DNA from 4 places in the Pseudomonas sp. LBUM1655 genome. Region 4 is predicted to be linked to each of the others. Evidence: predicted binding sites of a transcription regulator. Region 4 holds the regulator's gene; each other region holds the start of a gene.

Region 1 (3,450 bases), 2.7 Mb from region 4:
GACGGCCAGCAGCTCTATGGAATCAACGTGTTCAAGGTGCGGGAAGTGCTGCAATGCCCGTCGCTGACGTTGATGCCCAAGTCCAGTCCTGTCGTGTGCGGGGTGGCGAATATCCGGGGGGCGACCATTCCGATCCTTGATCTGGCAATGGCGACCGGTTCCGGGGCGTTGAAAGACAAGAAAAATCCGTTCGTGATCATCACGGAGTACAACACCAAGACCCAGGGATTCCTGGTCCGCTCGGTGGAGCGCATCGTCAACATGAACTGGGAAGAGATCCATCCACCGCCCAAGGGCACGGGTCGCGATCATTACCTGACCGCTGTGACTCGGGTGGACAATCAGTTAGTCGAAATCATCGACGTCGAGAAGGTACTGGCCGAAGTTGCGCCAACGCCGGAAGCGATCTCGGTGGGTGTGGTTGATGTCGAGACGCAGACCAAGGCGTTGTCGCTGCGGGTGCTGACCGTCGATGACTCGTCGGTGGCGCGCAAGCAGGTCACGCGTTGCCTGCAGACGATCGGCGTCGAAGTGGTGGCGTTGAACGACGGCAAGCAGGCGCTGGATTACCTGCGCAAGCTGGTCGACGAGGGCAAGAAGCCGGAAGAAGAGTTCCTGATGATGATCTCCGACATCGAGATGCCGGAGATGGACGGGTACACCCTGACGGCGGAAATCCGCGGCGACGCGCGCATGCAAAAGCTTCATATCATCCTGCATACTTCGTTGTCCGGGGTATTCAATCAGGCGATGGTCAAGAAAGTCGGTGCCGATGACTTTTTGGCCAAATTCCGTCCTGATGACCTGGCATCCCGGGTAGTCGACCGGATCAAAGCAGCAGATATCAGCTAGGGGCCTTTTGTCCCTGGCGGTCAACACGATTTAAGAGGCGGCATCATTGTCTACGGGTAATTTGGATTTCGAACAGTTCCGGGTCTTCCTGGAAAAAGCCTGTGGCATTTTGCTCGGTGAAAACAAGCAGTACCTGGTCTCGAGCCGTCTCAACAAACTGATGGAGCAGCAAGGCATCAAGTCACTGGGTGAGCTGGTCCAGCGCATCCAGACCCAGCCGCGCAGCGGTTTGCGCGAGCAGGTGGTCGATGCCATGACGACCAACGAAACCCTGTGGTTTCGTGACACCTATCCGTTTGAAGTCTTGAAGAACAAGGTGCTGCCCGAGGCCATCAAGGCCAGCCCCAACCAGCGTCTGCGGATCTGGTCGGCGGCTTGCTCGTCGGGGCAGGAACCGTACTCGCTGTCGATGTCGATCGACGAGTTCGAGCGGACCAACCTCGGCCAGTTGAAGATGGGCGTGCAGATTGTTGCCACGGACTTGTCCGGCCTCATGCTGAACAATTGCAAGACCGGCGAGTACGACAGCCTGGCGATCGGGCGCGGTTTGTCTGCCGATCGTTTGCAGCGTTACTTCGACCCGAAAGGGCCGGGGCGCTGGGTGATCAAGGCGCCGATCAAGAACCGGGTGGAGTTTCGCTCGTTCAACTTGCTCGACAGCTATGCCGCGCTGGGCAAGTTCGACATCGTGTTCTGCCGCAACGTGCTGATCTACTTCTCCGCCGAGGTGAAGAAAGACATCCTGTTGCGCATTCACAGCACGTTGAAGCCGGGCGGTTATCTGTTCCTTGGCGCTTCCGAAGCGCTGAACGGTTTGCCGGATCATTACCAGATGGTCCAGTGCAGCCCGGGGATCATTTACCAGGCGAAATGATTGCATCGGCAACACAAAAAAACGGGAGGCCCTCAAAGCCTCCCGTTTTTTTATGCCCGATGATTCTGCTTCATGTAGGAGCTGCCGAAGGCTGCGATCTTTTGATTTTGTTTTTGAAGATCAAAAGATCGCAGCCTTCGGCAGCTCCTACAGGGCAAGGGCAGGGCTGAGAGCGGCAGAAAAGCGGCATCTGGCGGAAACCGGTTGCCGCTTTTCTGGCATTGCCGCTTTGCCGATGCCCGGCAAAGCCCCGGTTTATGGGGACTTCTCGCATTGGCACGCCGCTTGCTAAAGCTCAGTTACGAAAAACCGGTCACCCGAAGGTTCCCGACATGAGCATCAGCTTCGATAAAGCGCTCGGCATTCACGAAAAAGCCCTGGGCTTCCGCGCCCAGCGTGCCGAAGTCCTGGCCAACAACATCGCCAACGCCGATACCCCGAACTACAAGGCGCGGGATCTGGAATTCTCCAAAGTGCTCGAAGCACAGACCGAGAAAACCAAGAGCGGTGGCACGTTTGCCCTGAACATGACCAACAGCCGTCACATCGAGGCTGAAGGACTGGGCAACGGCGACGAGTCGCTGATGTATCGCACGCCGATGCAACCGTCGATCGACCAGAACACCGTGGATGCACAACTGGAACAGTCGAATTACGCGGAAAACGCCGTCGGCTTCCAGGCCAGCTTCACGCTGCTCAACAGCAAATTCAAAGGGCTGGTATCAGCCCTGCGCGGAGAGTAATCCATGTCCCTGTCCAGCGTTTTCAACATTGCCGGTAGCGGCATGAGCGCACAAACCACGCGTCTGAACACCGTGGCTTCGAACATCGCCAACGCCGAAACCGTCTCTTCGAGCATCGACCAGACCTACCGCGCCCGTCACCCGGTGTTCGCCACCATGTTCCAGGGTGGCCAGAACAGCGGCAGCAACTCGCTGTTCCAGAGCCAGGATGCGGCCGGTCAAGGCGTGCAGGTACTCGGTGTGGTCGAAGACCAGAGCAACCTCGAAGCGCGTTACGAGCCGAACCATCCGGCCGCTGACGGCAAAGGCTACGTCTACTACCCGAACGTCAACGTGGTGGAAGAAATGGCTGACATGATTTCCGCGAGCCGTTCCTTCCAGACCAACGCCGAAATGATGAACACCGCCAAAACCATGATGCAGAAGGTACTGACCCTCGGTCAGTAATAAGGGGCGACTGCCATGAGTGTTTCCGATTCCACCAGCGGCGTAAGCATCAAAGACGTTCTGGCCAATTCTTCGGTCAAGACCGGGACGACCACTGATGGTCTGGCTGCGGCCACCAACAGCGCCACCGGCAAGCAGGCTTTGGGCAAAGATGCCTTCCTGCAACTGCTGGTCACCCAACTGAAGAACCAGAACCCGCTCGATCCGCAGGACAACAGCGAGTTCGTCGCTCAGTTGGCGCAGTTCAGCAGCCTGGAAGGCATCACCACGCTGAACGACACCGTCACCGGCATTGCCGGCAACTACAACTCCTCGCAAGCATTGCAGGCGTCGTCGCTGGTTGGCCGTTCGGTCATCGCGCAGACCGACAAGGCTGTAGTCGACACCAGCAAAAGCCTCAATGGCACCGTCGTGGTTCCGGCCTCTGGCGCAGTTTCGCTCTCGATCAAAGATGCCGATGGCAAAGTCGTGCGCACCATCGACATGGGCACCCAGAAAGCCGGCAACGCCAGCTTCATCTGGGACGGCAAGGAC
Region 2 (3,450 bases), 940 kb from region 4:
CCGCTCCAGGTAACGCGACATCCAATACAGATCCGAGGCAGTTCTACTTAACATGGCAAGCTTCCTTCAATCCTCGACCACCCAGGTGTCCTTGGTTCCGCCACCCTGGGAAGAATTCACCACCAGGGAGCCTTCGCGCAGGGCGACACGGGTCAAACCACCGGGCACAACCCGGGTTTCGCGACCGGACAAGACAAATGGCCGCAAGTCGATATGGCGCGGCGCAATGCCGTTTTCGACAAAGGTCGGGCAGGTCGACAGCGACAGCGTCGGTTGCGCGATGTAAGCGTGGGGCTTGGCCTTGATGCGCTCGCGGAAGGAATCGATTTCCGCGGTTGTCGCAGCAGGCCCCACCAGCATCCCGTAACCACCGGAACCCTGGGTTTCCTTGACCACCAGATCCGGAAGATTGGCCAGCACATGGGAAAGTTCAGACGGATTACGACACTGCCAGGTCGGTACGTTCTTAAGAATCGGTTCTTCATCGAGGTAGAAACGGATCATGTCGGTGACAAACGGATACACCGATTTGTCATCCGCCACGCCCGTGCCGATGGCGTTGGCCAGCACCACATTGCCGGAGCGATAGGACGACAGCAGGCCCGGTACGCCAAGCATCGAATCCGGATTGAACGCCAGCGGATCGAGGAACGCGTCGTCGAGGCGGCGGTAGATCACGTCCACCGCTTTCGGGCCATCGGTGGTGCGCATGAAGACCTTGTCATCGCGCACAAACAGATCCGCACCTTCCACCAGTTCGACGCCCATTTCTCGAGCCAGAAAGGCGTGCTCGAAAAACGCACTGTTGAAGCGTCCCGGCGTCAGTACCACCACGCTCGGATCGTCAATCGGGCTTGAGCTTTTCAGCGTGTCGAGCAGCAGGTTCGGATAATGATCGATAGGCGCGATACGCTGGGCGGAAAACAACTCCGGGAACAGACGCATCATCATCTTGCGGTCTTCAAGCATGTAGCTCACGCCGCTCGGTGTGCGCAGGTTGTCTTCAAGCACGTAATAGGTGCCGTCGCCGTCGCGCACCAGATCGACGCCGGAGATATGCGAATAGATATCGCGGTGCAGATCCAGCCCTTGCATCGCCAACTGATACTGCTCGTTGGCCAGCACCTGTTCGGCGGGAATAATCCCGGCCTTGATGATGCGCTGCTCGTGATAGAGGTCGGCGAGGAACATGTTCAACGCCTTGACCCGCTGGATGCAGCCGCGCTCGACAATCCGCCACTCACTGGCGGGAATGCTGCGCGGAATGGTGTCGAACGGAATCAGGCGCTCTGTGCCCTGCTCGTCCCCGTAGAGCGTGAACGTGATGCCGGCACGATGGAACAGCAGATCGGCCTCGCGGCGCCGCTGGGCCAACAGCTCGTCAGGCGTGTCAGCCAACCACCGGGCAAACTCCCGGTAATGCGGGCGGACCTGGCCGCCGGCATCGTACATCTCATCAAAATAGGTGCGGATCATGCCGTACTCCTTGTCACCCGGACATCCAGACCATCGCAAGGCCCGTGCCATCGGCATAAACGCTTTGATTTCAATCGGTTGGATAATCACGCCACAGGCGCCGCACCATTCCTGTGCGACAAATGCCCCAACCTGATTGCCCCCGCCTCATTGCGACGCAGTGCTGTCGCCTATCACCAGCATAGTCAGAGTTGATTTCACTGCTCGCGGCTGGCTGCGGATAATCCGCGCATCCGCTGAAAAAACTTCCCCCGATGAAGCCTTCAGCCCAATCGATCCGGACTGCCTTTGCGGCCCTCAAAGCCTTAACCCTGACCGGTTTCCTCTCCTTATCGGTCTTCCCTTTTAGCCACCCTCTCCGGTGGCTTTTTTTTGCCTCGGATTCTTGTTTCAGGGTTTTGCCACGGGAATTCAAGCAAGCCAAAAACGACAACGGCCAACCCGAAGGTCAGCCGTTGCTTGCGTTGATTACCAGAGATCAGTTCAAACGGTAGCGGTTACGCACCTCCTGCTTGACGCCCCAGCCTTCGATGATGCCACCCAAGGGCTCGACCACCGCCGAAAAGCCCTGCTCGAAATCGCCGATATCGTCATAGGTCGCGTACATCACTTTGCTCAATTCCAGAGACCACGCGCCGTCGTCGCGCGCGCTGACCTGGGCATTGATGGATTCACCGCGAAACTTGCCTGCCGCCCTGCGCGCCCGCTCCTCGTCCGGGAAAATGGCGTAAAACTCGATGGGATGGAATCGGGAAAAATCGAAACCGCCTTCTTTCATGCGGCGCAGTACATTGCTGCTGATGTCTTCTTGATAGGCTGTGCTCATGAATCGTCCCCCTCGGATAGATGGATAGACTTTCCGTATTCCCGCCCCGGGCCTTACTGGCCAAAGTACTACGGCAACGTGGTTGCGCGCGGGAAACAAGCATGTAGCTGACAAGACCAGACCTTAGCGATCCGTTCGCTGATCTCGCTTGCAGAGTAGCCCCAAGATAGAGCTGCTGCCAAGGCCTGGTGCTTCAAGTGACAAGAAGAATTTCAGATGGGAGTGATACTGCGGATTTCGATGCTGTTCTGGGTTTTCAGGCTTTTGACGCCTGCATCGGCAGTGCGCCCTTCCAGATCGTTCAGATCCAGTTCGGCGGCGACAGGCAGGAGCCGTTCCTTGATCAGTCGAGCAGCTTCATCGTCGCTTGGGCATTCCGCACGCTCGAAGACCTCATCGACAATTTCACCATGATCGTCCACGAAAGTGACTTTCCACTTTTGCATCGGTGCCTCCTCGATCAAACCCGCAAATGGGCTTACACCTATCTCGACTTTTGGCCGGATTGATCGTTCAAAAGGATTGCTGCGAGCGAACATGAAAAAAGTTACATCCGCTGTAGGAGTTGCGTGATTTTCAGTCGTTGCCTGGCTTGTTGATCGCCTGCAGTACGTACTGCGGCAGCGCAAACGCACCGATGTGAATTTCCGGGTTGTAGTAGCGAGTGACAATGCCGCTGCCGATGAAACGCTGTCGCAGGGTTTCACGGCTCAACTTGCGGTAGGCCGGGTTGGTCGAACCCCAAGCGAACGTCATCGAGCCGCCGATATAGGTCGGAACAGCGGCCTGATAGAAATGCCAGTCCGGAAACAGGCTGCGCAGGCGGCCGGCAGTGGTTTTGACTTCGTCGATCTGCATGAACGGCGTGCCGTTCTGAGTCACGAGGATGCCGCCTTCGTTCAGGCAACGGTGGCAGGCCTGGTAGAAGTTTTCCGAGAACAACACTTCGCCCGGGCCGATCGGGTCAGTGGAGTCGGAGATGATCACGTCGAATTTATCGGTGGTGGTGGCGACAAAACGCATGCCGTCATCGATCACCAGGTTCAGACGCGGATCTTCGTAGGCGCCCTTGGAATGGTTCGGCAGGAATTGCTTGCACATGTCGACCACGGTGCCGTCGATCTCGACCATGGTGATGTGCTCGACAC
Region 3 (3,450 bases), 2.0 Mb from region 4:
CGGCGTCGGATACGTTGCGTTGCGGCAGCCAACTGATCAGCCTTGACGACCGCGCAAGCGAAGTACTGCAAAAGTGCGGAGAGCCGGTCAGTCGCGATGCGCTGGGTTACAAGCGTAGCGCCAATCGCCGCGAAGAGTTTCAGGTCGAGGAATGGACCTACGGCCCGAGCAACGGCATGTATCAATACCTGCGCTTTGAAGGCAATCGTCTGCGCCAGATCAACAGCAAACGCGGCAACTGAAAATCAAAAGATCGCAGCGTTCGGCAGCTCCTGCAGGAAACCAATGAGCTGCCGAAGGCTGCGATCTTTTTGCTTTGTGAAATAAAACAGGCCCCGACACAAAGTGCCGGGGCCTGTAATGGTCACTTCCGTGTGACCGTTCGCATGAACTCTAAAGTTGCGGCAGACGTATTGCTCGGCCCGTCTGTCGCGCCTTCTCCCGGTCCAGGCGAGAAGTCATGCCTTACTCGGCTTTCAGGCCAGCAGCAGATACGTCTTTAACGCCCTTGATATTCTTGGCGATGTTCACTGCGGTTGTTTTCTGAGCCGCAGTTACCGGAGTGGTCGACGACAGAGATACAACACCTTGGTTGGTCTCAACTTTGATATCGGTGCCTGGAATGCCTTTTTCGGTAACCAGGTCAGTTTTGACTTTGGTGGTGATCCAGGTATCGGAAGTGTCTTGCTTCATCTCGGTGACTTCACCGGCGGCCAGAGTCATTGGAGCCTGGGTAGCCTGGGTGGATTGAGCGAATGCACCGGAAGCCATGGTCAGGGTCAGCGCGGTAGCAGCAGCGGCAGTGATAGCGAACTTCTTCATACGAGTAACTCCTGTTTTTCTGGAAAGTCTGCTGGATGTCTTGTCAGCAGGGTTACTGGAGATATTGCGAACGCTGTGCCAACTTTTCCAACAAGCTAAAAACCATATAAATCAAAGACTTATGAATATCTCAAATTTTCGGTTTCATGCAATTTGCATGACTCGCGCGATATTCACATGCAAGTTGCGGCTTTCCGAAAAGTTCCTAAGGTGCTGAAATTATTAGAGCTTTTGTGAAGTGCTGCGCAATGAAAAATGCCCCGCGTGGCGGGGCATTCATCAGACATGGCCTGACATTACGTACCGCTGGCAGTGCAGCCTTTTGGCGAGTAGTCCGGAGCCACTGTGGTACCACAGCTCCAAACGCCTGCGCCCGTGCCGGAGGAACGAGTCAGCGTGATAGTTTTGCCCAACACTGGCGCTGGAGCATTGGCGATCGTACAAACAATGGTTCCCGCACCGTCAGCGGCCGTACCTGAAGCCGTCAATGCACAATTTGAAGTGGTAGTGACCGCATCACCCTTCACGATTGCAAGCGTAGGGTTTGTCCCTTGATTGATGGTGTCCTCAAACGGCACTTTCAGTGCGCTGATTTCAGCCAGCCCCGCCGTCACCTTCGACCGCGCCTGATATTTCGAATACTGCGGCAGGGCGATAGTCGCCAGAATCCCGATGATTGCCACAACGATCAGCAGCTCGATCAGAGTAAAGCCTTGTTGTTTTTTCATAGACACGCTCCATGCATGAGTCGAATTCTCATGATCTGAGAAGGACTGAGCATAGCCCATGCCAAGCGCCTCAACGCCCTGCGCACTAGGCGGTTACCACGCTCGACGCAGCTTCCTACAACCTGTAACCGCACTATCTGACACTTTTTGTCACCTGCACCGGCCATGTTTGGCGCTGTCACTTGACTAGGCTATAAGTCATGAACTGCAAGCGTGCGGAATCCCCATGAATGACATCGCTCTGAGCGGTCTGGCCAAGCAATTGGTGCAGGCCGAACTGCTTACGGAAAAAAGCGCCCAGCAGGCCTGGCAACAGGCCCAGCGCAATCGACAGTCACTGGTCAGCTATCTGGTGCAGAACAAACTGGTGAAGAGCTGGCAGGTGGCCGAGATCGCCTCGGAGCACTTCGGCATGGCGTTCCTCGACCTCAATTGTCTGGACAAGGAAACCCAGCCCAAAGGCCTGGTCAGTGAAAAACTGGTACGCCAGCATCACGCCCTGCCCTTGTGGCGACGCGGTAACAAACTGTTCGTGGGGATTTCCGACCCGAGCAATCATCAAGCGATCAACGACATTCAGTTCAGCACCGGACTAAGCACCGAAGCCATTCTGGTAGAAGACGACAAGCTTACCGATGCCATCGAAAAATTCTTCGACACCCATGCCAGCGGTCTCGAAGACATGGCCGATGTCGATCTCGATGGCATCGATGTAGAAGCCATCGATGACAACAAACAGGACGCCATCGGTGGACTCGATGCCGACGATGCGCCGGTGGTGCGTTTCGTTCACAAGATGCTGCTGGACGCGATCAAGAGCGGCTCCTCCGACCTGCATTTCGAGCCTTACGAAAAGAACTACCGCGTGCGAGTACGCACCGACGGCATTTTGCGCGAGGTAGCCAAACCGCCCATCCAACTGGCCGGGCGAATTGCCGCACGCCTGAAAGTCATGGCCAGCCTCGACATCTCGGAACGGCGCAAACCGCAGGACGGGCGGATCAAGATGCGCCTGTCGAAGAGCAAGTCGATCGACTTCCGGGTCAACACCCTGCCGACCCTGTGGGGCGAAAAAGTGGTGATCCGGATTCTCGACCCGTCCAGCGCGCAGATGGGCATCGATGCGCTCGGCTACGAGCCAGCGCAGAAAGATCTGTACATGGCCGCACTCAAGCAGCCACAAGGCATGATTCTGGTCACCGGCCCCACCGGCTCGGGTAAAACCGTGTCGCTGTATACCGGGCTGAATATTCTCAACACCGTCGACATCAACATCTCCACCGCCGAAGACCCGGTGGAGATCAACATGGAAGGCATCAACCAGGTCAACGTCAATCCCAAACAAGGACTGGATTTCGCCCAGGCCCTGCGCTCGTTCCTGCGGCAGGACCCGGACGTGATCATGGTCGGCGAGATCCGTGACCTGGAAACCGCCGAGATTGCGATCAAGGCTGCGCAGACCGGTCACTTGGTGCTCTCGACCCTGCACACCAACAGCGCGGCGGAAACCCTCACCCGCCTGCACAACATGGGTATTCCCGGCTTTAACATCGCCACTTCGGTCAGCCTGATCATCGCCCAGCGGCTGGCGCGCAAGTTGTGCAGCCATTGCAAGAAAGCCATCGAGATCCCCCGCGAAACCCTGATCAAGGAAGGCTTCCCCGAGGAACGCATCGGCAGTTTCACGATCTACGAGCCGGTCGGTTGCGATCACTGCAACGGCGGTTACAAGGGACGCGTGGGGATTTATGAAGTGGTGAAGAACACACCCGACCTGCAACGGCTGATCATGGCCGAGGGCAATTCGCTGGAAATCGACATTCAGATGCGCCGCGACGGTTTCGACGACCTGCGCACTTCCGGTTTGCATAAAGCCATGCAAGGCATCACCAGCCTGGAA
Region 4 (3,450 bases):
GCAGCTTCAGGCACCAGCAATACGAACAGCAGGTCAACCGGAGCACCGTCGATGGCGTCGAAATCGATTGGGGCTTCAAGGTGCATCAAGGCGCTGATAGGCGATTGGCAACCCTTGAGGCGGCAGTGAGGAATGGCGATGCCGTTGCCGAAACCGGTGGAGCCGAGTTTCTCACGAGCGATCAGGGCCTCGAAGACATCTTGCATCTCCAGAGCCGGCACTTCGCGGGCGATCAGATTGGCAATCTGTTCGAGGGCTTTCTTTTTACTGCCGCCCGGCACGTTCACGAGGGAACGGCCGGGGGTCAGGATACTTTCAAGTCGGATCATGGAGTGGGGGGTTATCGACCGGTCGCGCCCTGGAGCAGGCTCTGGGTCTTTTCCTTATGCTTTTTGAGTTGTTTATCCAGCTTGTCGGTCAGGGCGTCGATCGCGGCGTACATATCGGTATGTTCCGCGTTGGCGACCACTTCACTGCCGGGAATATGCAAGGTGGCTTCGATTTTCTGCTTCAGCTTTTCGACACACATCGTGACTTGCACGTTGGTAATCTTGTCGAAATGGCGCTCCAATCGTTCGAGTTTCTCGTTGATGTAGGTGCGCAGAGGTTCGGTCACTTCCAGTTGGTGTCCACTGATGTTGACTTGCATACAGCTTCTCCTTCGTTGCCAGTGCATAAAGCGGCAGGCCGAAAAGCCTGCCACTGGAACGCTGTAACGTGGCTTACATCAACCGCTTGCGTTCGCTCGAAGGCGCGATCCCTAGGGACTCGCGGTACTTGGCGACGGTGCGGCGAGCCACCTGAATGCCTTGTGCCTCCAGTAAACCAGCGATCTTGCTGTCACTCAACGGCTTTTTCTGATTTTCCGCGGCAACCAGTTTTTTGATGATCGCGCGGATCGCCGTGGACGAGCATTCACCGCCTTCGGAGGTGCTGACGTGGCTGGAAAAAAAGTATTTCAATTCATAGATACCGCGCGGTGTATGCATGAATTTTTGCGTGGTCACCCGGGAAATCGTCGACTCGTGCATGCCGACCGCTTCAGCGATGTCATGCAGGACCAGCGGCTTCATGGCTTCATCGCCGTATTCCAGAAACCCGCGCTGATGCTCAACGATCTGGGTGGCAACTTTCATCAGGGTTTCGTTGCGGCTTTGCAGGCTCTTGATGAACCAGCGCGCTTCCTGCAACTGATTGCGCATGAAGGTGTTGTCGGCGCTGGTATCGGCGCGTCGCACGAAGCCGGCGTACTGGGCGTTGACCCGTAGGCGAGGCACCGACTCCTGATTCAGCTCGACCAGCCAGCGCTCGTTGTCCTTGCGCACGATGACGTCCGGTACGACGTACTCGGCTTCAGTCGATTCGATCTGCGAGCCCGGGCGCGGGTTGAGGCTCTGCACCAGCTCGATGACCTGACGCAACTCGTCTTCCTTGAGCTTCATGCGCCGCATCAACTGGCTGTAATCGCGGCTGCCCAGCAGGTCGATATAATCGGTGACCAGACGTTTCGCTTCGGCCAGCCAAGGCGTCTTGGCCGGCAACTGGCGCAGTTGCAGCAGCAGGCATTCGCCAAGATTGCGGGCGCCGATGCCGGCAGGCTCGAATTGCTGGATGCGGTGCAGAACGGCTTCGATTTCGTCCAGCTCGATGTCCAGTTCCGGATCGAACGCTTCGAGGATCTCTTCGAGGGTTTCGTCCAGATAGCCCTGATTGTTGATGCAATCGATCAGGGTGACGGCGATCAGTCGATCGGTGTCGGACATCGGCGCGAGGTTAAGTTGCCACAGAAGGTGGCTTTGCAGGCTTTCGCCGGCGGAGGTACGGGTGGTGAAGTCCCACTCGTCATCGTCGCTGCTGGGCAGGCTGCTGGCGCTAGTCTGGTAGACGTCTTCCCAGGCCGTATCGACCGGAAGCTCGTTGGGGATGCGTTCGCTCCAGTCGCCTTCCTCTAGGTTATCCACCGTCGGGGCGGTTTCCTGATAGGAGGGTTCCTGGATCTCGGTGTTGGGCTTCTGTTCAGCGTTGTCGGCCAGAGGATCGGAGTTGTCGAAGTCGTCGCCTTCTTCCTGGCGTTCGAGCATCGGATTGGATTCCAGGGCCTCCTGGATTTCCTGTTGCAGATCCAGGGTCGACAATTGGAGCAGGCGGATAGCCTGTTGCAGCTGCGGTGTCATCGTCAGCTGCTGGCCCATTCTCAAGACTAGCGATGGTTTCATGGCAGGGGCTTAACACCTTATTCGCCGGCGCTATGCGCCATCCACTACAGGGCGCCGGAGCGCCAAACTTAAGCAAATTATATGCCTGAAACTGAAGTGTTTGCCTAGAGCGCTGTAACAATTAAAGCGTATTAAATTCTGCTTGAATCGATACAGCGCCCGGGCGGCTCACTCGGCACTAACAGGCTTACAGGCGGAATTCATGGCCCAGATACACTTCCTTGACCAGATCGTTGGCCAGGATGGTTTCTGCATCGCCTTCGGCAATCAACTGACCGTCGTTGACGATATAGGCGGTTTCGCAGATGTCCAGCGTCTCACGGACGTTGTGGTCGGTGATCAGAACACCGATGCCCTTGGCCTTGAGATGATGGATGATCTGCTTGATGTCGCCGACCGAGATCGGGTCGACACCGGCGAACGGTTCGTCGAGCAGGATGAATTTCGGTGCTGTCGCCAGGGCGCGGGCGATTTCCACCCGTCGGCGTTCACCACCGGACAGGCTCATGCCGAGGTTGTCGCGAATGTGGCTGATGTGGAATTCCTGCAGCAGGCTTTCCAGCTCCTTGCGACGGCCGGCCTTGTCGAGTTCCTGACGGGTCTCGAGGATGGCCATGATGTTGTCGGCCACCGACAGTTTGCGGAAGATCGACGCTTCTTGCGGCAGATAGCCGATACCCGCCTTGGCGCGACCGTGCATCGGCTGGTGGCTGACGTCCAGATCATCGATCAGCACACGGCCCTGATCGGCCTGTACCAAGCCGACGATCATGTAGAAGCAAGTGGTCTTGCCGGCACCGTTGGGGCCGAGGAGGCCGACAATCTGGCCGCTGTCGATCGACAGGCTGACGTCACGCACGACCTGGCGGCTTTTATAGGCCTTGGCCAGGTGCTGAGCTTTCAGAGTTGCCATTACTGGGTTTTCTCTTCGGTTTTCTTCTTCGGCTGGATCACCATGTCGATGCGCGGACGCGCTTCGGTGACTTTGCTGCCGGTAGCGCGGCCGGCGCTGGCCAGTTTCTTCACGGTGTCGTAGACGATTTTCTCGCCCTGGGTGGTGTTGTTGTCCTTGTCGACAACCTTGGCTTTATCGATCAGCACGACGCGATTTTGCGCAGCGTGGTACTGGATCGTCACGCCCCAGCCCTGAACAGGTTTGGTATCGCCAGCGGTTTGCAGTTGCTCGAAGTAGGCCAGGTTGCCCACCGAGGTCACCACGTCGATGTCACCGGTC

The links. The regulator sigma-54, encoded in region 4, starts transcription at its own class of promoters, with help from an activator protein. The targets are predictions, from matches to a motif close to ANTGGCATNNANNTTGCTNT.
Region 1: flgB (flagellar basal body rod protein FlgB) is a predicted target of sigma-54. The motif match lies at 1,999-2,018, and genes of this name have one in related genera.
Region 2: ACA074_RS08870 (circularly permuted type 2 ATP-grasp protein) is a predicted target of sigma-54. The motif match lies at 1,509-1,528, and genes of this name have one in related genera.
Region 3: ACA074_RS23735 (pilin) is a predicted target of sigma-54. The motif match lies at 1,597-1,616, and genes of this name have one in related genera.

What each region holds. Positions count from the first base shown of each region.
Region 1 covers NZ_CP166801.1:4,578,446-4,581,895, reverse strand. The annotation lists gene ACA074_RS20475 (chemotaxis protein CheV) at 1-852, shown strand, start outside; gene cheR (protein-glutamate O-methyltransferase CheR) at 899-1,726, shown strand; gene flgB (flagellar basal body rod protein FlgB) at 2,059-2,469, shown strand; gene flgC (flagellar basal body rod protein FlgC) at 2,473-2,916, shown strand; gene flgD (flagellar hook assembly protein FlgD) at 2,932-3,450, shown strand, end outside.
Region 2 covers NZ_CP166801.1:1,964,412-1,967,861, reverse strand. The annotation lists gene ACA074_RS08875 (alpha-E domain-containing protein) at 1-54, opposite strand, end outside; gene ACA074_RS08870 (circularly permuted type 2 ATP-grasp protein) at 67-1,476, opposite strand; gene ACA074_RS08865 (ribonuclease E inhibitor RraB) at 1,955-2,302, opposite strand; gene ACA074_RS08860 (hypothetical protein) at 2,515-2,748, opposite strand; gene speE (polyamine aminopropyltransferase) at 2,879-3,450, opposite strand, start outside.
Region 3 covers NZ_CP166801.1:5,300,328-5,303,777, forward strand. The annotation lists gene ACA074_RS23725 (DUF2845 domain-containing protein) at 1-242, shown strand, start outside; gene ACA074_RS23730 (BON domain-containing protein) at 466-822, opposite strand; gene ACA074_RS23735 (pilin) at 1,119-1,550, opposite strand; gene pilB (type IV-A pilus assembly ATPase PilB) at 1,777-3,450, shown strand, end outside.
Region 4 covers NZ_CP166801.1:1,025,453-1,028,902, forward strand. The annotation lists gene ptsN (PTS IIA-like nitrogen regulatory protein PtsN) at 1-329, opposite strand, end outside; gene hpf (ribosome hibernation-promoting factor, HPF/YfiA family) at 341-649, opposite strand; gene ACA074_RS04425 (RNA polymerase factor sigma-54) at 723-2,216, opposite strand; gene lptB (LPS export ABC transporter ATP-binding protein) at 2,404-3,129, opposite strand; gene lptA (lipopolysaccharide transport periplasmic protein LptA) at 3,129-3,450, opposite strand, start outside.